DNA from 2 places in the Paenibacillus sp. FSL H3-0469 genome. Region 1 is predicted to be linked to the other one. Evidence: predicted binding sites of a transcription regulator. Region 1 holds the regulator's gene; the other holds the start of a gene.

The links. Region 1 encodes NrdR, which represses ribonucleotide reductase genes. Its sites were predicted from a motif close to AACACNATATATNGTGTT; they were not measured.
Region 2: the regulator NrdR is predicted to act here: its motif matches at 1,348-1,365, upstream of nrdI (class Ib ribonucleoside-diphosphate reductase assembly flavoprotein NrdI).

The regions. Positions count from the first base shown of each region.
Region 1 covers NZ_CP150302.1:7,031,556-7,034,966, reverse strand. The annotation lists gene NSS83_RS30560 (transcriptional regulator) at 1-523, shown strand, start outside; tRNA gene NSS83_RS30555 (tRNA-Lys) at 974-1,046, opposite strand; tRNA gene NSS83_RS30550 (tRNA-Ala) at 1,056-1,131, opposite strand; gene nrdR (transcriptional regulator NrdR) at 1,382-1,858, opposite strand; gene NSS83_RS30540 (alpha/beta-type small acid-soluble spore protein) at 2,024-2,242, shown strand; gene NSS83_RS30535 (lytic transglycosylase domain-containing protein) at 2,362-2,925, opposite strand; gene coaE (dephospho-CoA kinase) at 2,925-3,411, opposite strand, start outside.
Region 2 covers NZ_CP150302.1:2,639,104-2,642,514, forward strand. The annotation lists gene NSS83_RS11460 (hypothetical protein) at 1-397, opposite strand, end outside; gene NSS83_RS11465 (sigma-70 family RNA polymerase sigma factor) at 394-930, opposite strand; gene nrdI (class Ib ribonucleoside-diphosphate reductase assembly flavoprotein NrdI) at 1,454-1,813, shown strand; gene nrdE (class 1b ribonucleoside-diphosphate reductase subunit alpha) at 1,800-3,411, shown strand, end outside.

The sequences.
Region 1 (3,411 bases):
GGTATGGTTTCCGGTAATCGGTAATTTCGATCATTTGTTTCCAGAATGGGAAGTGCGTGATTTCAACAACGGGTACCGCTATCTGGACTTGGCTTATATGCCTGGAGGTGCAAAAGGCGGGATTGAGATTCAAGGCTATGGACCTCACGCCAGAGATCTGGATGTCAGACGCTTCAAGGATCTATGCCGCCGGCATTGCTTACTGGCCCTTGATAGCTGGACTTTTCTTCCTGTTGCTTATCCTTCGATTATCGAAGAACCCAAGCAATGTCAACAGTTGGTGTTGTCATTTATAGGAAAATTCATTGCGACAGATGTTTCTTCCACATTAACTTGGCTTGAAGCGGAGACTCTTCGTTACGCAAGACGTCTGCTCAGGGCATTCACACCTTTGGAGCTTGCTAAGCATCTCAGGGTAACGGATAGGCACTCCAGACGAATTCTGCATCAATTGGTCGAACAGCAGTTACTGGATGTGGCCGGAGGACAGCAGCGTTATCGAACATATCAGCTTAGAGTGTAGCGTATGTTCAGAAGCATGAATTATAAAGCTGATAGGGTAAAAACACTTGAATTCCGTGGCTGTGAACGTGAGAAGTAGAGGTATCAATCAGCTGTAACGGACCGAGGAGCGCCTATTTCTACAAAAAGCACAATTTTACCAAGCTTACGGACTCAGATGAAGCTATTTGCTAGATTTCATCACATATATTGATGGTGATGAAGTAATAAGCGCGATACGGTCCGTTAGCCTTTTTAGTAGTGCTAAATAGAGAAGATAAGGGCTGTGGGGTCCGTAGCAGTCCTTTAGACACATTTAGAGCCGAAGGATATCGATGGAAACCATATTTTGCGGGTCGAGGTTGGGGTTGCGGTTCGGGAATGGACCTCAAGCCCCTGTTGTACTCCCCTCTTAATCACCCGTATTCCATGAAACAGCAAAAGAACGGCATCTCTGCCGTTCTTCATGTGATGGACTCTCAGGGGCTCGAACCCTGGACAAATAGATTAAGAGTCTACTGCTCTACCAACTGAGCTAAGAGTCCATATGAGATTGGTGGAGCCAAGGGGGATCGAACCCCTGACCTCATCGCTGCCAGCGATGCGCTCTCCCAGCTGAGCTATGGCCCCATAATTTTACAATTTTACCAATTTAGAATTACATTATGTATTCTAAAATCTGATCTGAGCGATAAGCTCAAGCCGCTTATTCTTCCATGTGTTTCGTAGGCGACTTCTATATAATACAGAAATCCATCTTCAGTGTCAACACTTTTTCAAAATTATTATTTCCAAGCAAAAACGACCCGCCCGGGAGCCGGCCCTTAACCCATAGGCCAGCCCCTCTCCATAAATCAAACCCCTCTACTCCCTAAACCGCTTACAGCCCCTCCAGCTCCTCCGTGTTCTTGGACAGCAGTCCCTTCAGTTCCTTCATGAACATGTTAATGTCCTTGAACTGGCGGTACACGGACGCGAAGCGGACGTAGGCTACCTCGTCTACAGGGTAGAGCTGCTCCATGACCAGCTCGCCGATCTGGCGGCTCTCGATCTCGGCGAGGGCGATGCCGCGCAGGCTTTTCTCCACCTCGGATACGATGACCTCCAGGCGCTCTACAGGGACTGGACGCTTCTCGCAGGCACGGATCAGGCCGCGGAGGATTTTGTCACGGCTGAACTCTTCACGGCTGCCTCCTTTTTTAATCACAATCAGGGGGGTCTCTTCAATCATCTCGAAGGTGGTGAAACGGCGGCTGCACAGCTCGCATTCCCGCCTGCGGCGGATGGACTTATTCTCATTGGCCGGGCGCGAGTCCAAGACTTTGGTATTGGTGTGGTCACAGTAAGGGCATTTCATAAGCTTCTTCACTTCCTCATCATTAGAATGGGTAGGCCCGGTCCCTTGATACACCAGGGCTATGCGGGCATTATTTAATTTCCAGAAAACACCGTTTATTTGTTGTTATGAATCTGACATGTCCGGCACATAATACAGTTACCAACCGATAGGAGGTGAACAGCAATGAGCCAAAATAACAACTCCAATAACCTGGTAGCTCCAAACTCACGCGGTGCCTTGGAACAACTGAAATATGAAGTTGCCCAGGAACTAGGTATCACCCTCTCCCCAGACGGATACCAAGGCAATAAAACTTCTTACGAAAACGGTTCGATCGGTGGTTACATCACTAAACGTCTTGTAACCCTGGCTGAACAGCAATTGGCAGGTCAGTACAAATAAGTATAAATAACCTGCTAAACACGACATAAGCTTGCCTAAGAAGTATCGAACGGCTCCGGCCGTTTGATGCTTCTTTTTACATAACAGCAGCAGAAGTAACAGGCACTCTAGAACTCATCCTAGAACTCACTGTAGAGCTCGGTGTATTGATCATAATAATAAATCACACGCTGCACGTAATGACGGGTCTCACCGAACGGAATGTCCTTCACAGAGGCTTCTGTTCCGTCCCACTGCCCTTCATCCAGCCAGCTCTGCACCTTGCCGGGTCCGGCATTGTAGGCGGCGATAACTGCTATACGGTTGCCGTCAAACTGCTTAGAGAGCGTAGACAAATACCAGGTACCCAGTTCAATGTTGGACGAGGGCTCTTCCTTCAGCCGTTCCAGCGATACCTCAGGAAGCTTGGCCTTTTCTAGCGCCCACTTGGCGGTATCCGGCATAAGCTGCATCAGTCCGAGTGCTCCTTTTTTAGATTCGCGTCCGGTCTTATAATTGGTCTCCACACGGATAATGGATGCCACCAGGAACGGGTCCATCTCATACGTCCGGCTGTGCTGGCGGATCTCTGCTTTATAATGAATAGGATAAAACCATGACATCCAGTTGGAGCCTAGAAACAGAATCGCGGTGAAGCCGATGAACAACAGCAGCAGGACTCTTTTTTTACGTAACCACTTCATCATATCAAGCCCAGCCTGTCCCACAACCGGGCAACCTGAAGCTCGGCAGACTGCAGATCACTGCTATTGTCGATCACATAATTCGCTTTCCTGCGCTTCAGCTCAATATCCATCTGCGACCTCAGCCGGTCCTCAGCCTGTTCCAGCTTCATTCCGCTGCGCTCCATGAGGCGGGCTAACTGCACCCTTCTCGGAACATAGACCACAATAATCTGCTCAAATAAGGAATCCAGCTCTGATTCGTAGAGCAGCGGAATGTCGACAATGACCAGCCGCTGCGGATTCTCCTGCTCAAGCGCATACATTCTGTCCTTGATCTCCCTGCGGATTGCCGGATGGGTCAGGTTATTCAGTGTCTTGAGCGCCTCCGGGTCCCGGAAGACAATCTCACCAAGACCCGCCCGGTCCAGCGAACCGTCAGGCAAAAGGATGCGGTCTCCAAAAGCCTCCACCGCTGCCGCCAGCACCGGATGTCCGGGGAGCATC
Region 2 (3,411 bases), 3.4 Mb from region 1:
ACTTAAGACCGCCTAATTCAAACTCTGCCGATATCTCGTACAGGCCCAGTCCTTGCTGAGTAGCCGAAGGAGACGCCGACGGCTGCACCACAGCCGCTCCCGAGCCAGGCTTAAAGACCGCTGCCAGCCTCCCTGCCGGATCAAGCCCGGCCCCTGGGCCAAACGGCCAGACCAGCGCGCCAAGCAGCAGGATAGCTGTCAGTCCGCCGAAGGCAGCCATACGGCTGAAGCGGCGGCGGCTTGTATGATTAGAGGATTCATGGGCAGCCTCTTCAATCCGCGCCATAAGTTGTGGCGTGAATCCCGGTTCTACAAGCGGAATCCGTCCGGCTTGCTTATACCAGTCCTTCTCCCCGCTCATCACCTTCACTTGCTCATGCTCTTGTCTTGTCTTCACTGGTCTTCCTCCTTCATCGCTGCTCTCACTTTCATTCTGGCCCGTCCGAGCCTGGATTTGACCGTCCCCTGCGCGATTCCAAGCAGCGCGGACAGCTCAGCGACTGACAGATCCTGCTGAATGTCCAGCACCAGCACCTCCCGGTACTTGTCCGGCAGCTCCATAATGATCTCCCAGATGCGGTTCGCGTACTGATTGCCGATAGCCTCTTGTTCTGCGGACAAGACGCCCCCTTTATCCTGATGGCTGCCCAGCGGAACGAACCTCCGCCAGAAGCTGCTCTTCCTTAAGCTGAACGCGGTGTTGCGGGTAATGGTGAGCAGCCAGGTTTTCAGAGTGGACTGCCCCCGGTACTTGCCGATGCTCTTGTAGGCCTTGAGGAATACCTCCTGGCTGATATCATTCGCCTGCTCCCGGCTGCGGGTTAAGAAAAAAGCATAATTCCATACATCCTGCCCGTAGGTCTCCATCATCTCGCGCAGCGATACCGATGAGGCACAGGTCATGCTATACGTTAGTTCTTTACTCTGCATGTTCTCTCCCCTCTCACCTAATAAGACTCCTGCCGACCGATATGGTTCCCTGTTATTGAAAATATTGGGGCACGCATCTGCTCAATTAGCCCCTGTTAGCTGAAATCAAGTGTACAAAATACAACAGATCTGATCCCCCAAAAAATTGGAGCAGCGTCTAATGTACGAAGTGCCATCAAAACTCCATCCGCCGACGGCAGAGCGCTTTCAAATTTTATAGCCGCCTCCCCTTCTCCAAATGCCCCATTCGGACCATTCCACAGCCCCGCAAATTGCTTAAAAAAAATACTAATTAATTATAAGAGAATAGAATGCAGGCGGGGCGTGGGATTGGCGATTTGGAGAGGCATTTTGGGCGGCTGTGAGGGCTTGTTCACCGCTTGACTTTTCAATATATGGTATATAAAATGATTAAGCATTACTAAATATAGTGTATATAAGAGCTAAGCCCATAAATCTAGTAAATCCGCTATTCTTTATTTGTCAAGTAGAATGGGCTACATGTTATAGGAGGTTAGGAGCCATGTTGATTGCTTACGATTCCAAGACCGGCAACGTTAGAAGATTCATTAATAAACTGAAGCTTCCGGCAGTTCAAATCGAAGAGCATATGACGATCGACGAGCCTTACGTGCTTGTTACATACACCACCGGATTTGGACAGATTCCAGAGAAGGTATCAACATTCCTTGAACGAAACCATTCCAGGCTGAAGGGCATCGCCGCGAGCGGCAACAAAAACTGGGGTGAGCTATACGCGCACAGCGCAGATCTGATTGCACAGCGTTACAACGTACCGGTGGTCGGCAAGTTTGAATTGTCGGGAACATTTGGTGATGTACAACGCATAAAACAGGAGGTGGACCGGGTTGCGGCATATTGAACTGAACAACATGTTGATGAAGAGAGACGAAAGCGGCTTTTTCCAATTGGATAAGGACCAGGAGGCGGTAGCTGAGTTCATGCGGGATGTGGAGCGGCGCAGCCTGACCTTCACGGATACCAAAGCCAAGATTGATTATATGATTGCCAATGATTACTACGAGGACCTGTACGACCGTTACTCCGCTGCTGAGATGGAGGATGTCTACCGGATCGCCCATGACTATAATTTCCGCTTCCCTTCCTATATGGCGGCTTCCAAGTTCTATACCGACTATGCCGTCAAAACCAATGACCGTAAGCAGTACCTGGAGCATTATCCGGACCGCGTAGCGGTAGTGGCTCTGCATTTGGGCCGGGGCAACGTGGAGACCGCCCGCACACTGGCCCGCTCGATGATGGAACAGCGCCTGCAGCCGGCGACACCAACCTTCCTCAATGCCGGTAAAAGCCGCCGCGGCGAGATGGTCTCCTGCTTCCTGCTGGAAATGGATGACTCGCTCAATTCGATCAACTATGTGCTGAATACCTGCATGCAGCTGTCAAAAATCGGGGGCGGCGTTGCCGTCAATCTGTCCAAGCTGCGCTCGCGCGGTGAGACGATTAAGGGTGTTGAGGATGCGGCCAAAGGCATCATGCCTGTCCTGAAGCTCATGGAAGACGGCTTCTCCTATGCGGACCAGATGGGCCAGCGTAAGGGTTCGGGCGCGGCTTATTATAATATTTTTGGCTGGGATGTACTGGAGTTCCTGGACAGCAAAAAGATTAACGCCGACGAACGGACACGCCTGAAGACGTTGTCTATCGGTCTGATCGTGCCTAACCGCTTCTACAAGCTCGCACAGGATAATCAGCCGCTGCATGTGTTCGCTCCTTACACGGTCTATCAGGCGTATGGTACGCACCTGGATGACATGGATCTGGACGTCATGTATGATACTCTGCTTGCCGATCCGCGCGTGAAGAAAAGAATCGCCATGAGCGCACGCGACATGCTGACCAAGATCGCCATGATCCAGCTTGAATCGGGCTATCCCTATATTATGAACAAGAGCAATGCCAACGCTGCTCATGCCCTGCGGGGTGTGGGTCAGATCAAGATGTCTAACCTGTGTACCGAGATTTTTCAATTGCAGGAGACTTCGGAGATTAATGACTACGGACAGCAGGACGAGATCCGCCGCGATATCAGCTGCAACCTGGCTTCCCTGAACATCGTGAACGTGATGGAGCACGGTAAGATCCGTGAATCCGTACATGAGGGCATGCTGGCACTGACGGCTGTCAGCGATATGACAACGGTATCCAACGCTCCAGGCGTGGCTAAGGCGAACAAGGAAATGCACTCCGTGGGTCTGGGCGTAATGAACCTGCATGGTTATTTTGCCAAGAATAAAGTCGCTTATGAGAGTGAGCAGGCCCGTGATTTCGCACGCACCTTCTTCATGACGATGAACTATCATTCGATTGAGAAAAGCATGGAGATTGCCGCCGAGACCGGCGAGACGTTCTATGGCTTCGAGCAGTCCGACTACGCCAGCGGCGTATATTTTGACCGTTATCTGACTACAGACTACCGTCCGGTTACGGCAAAAGCGC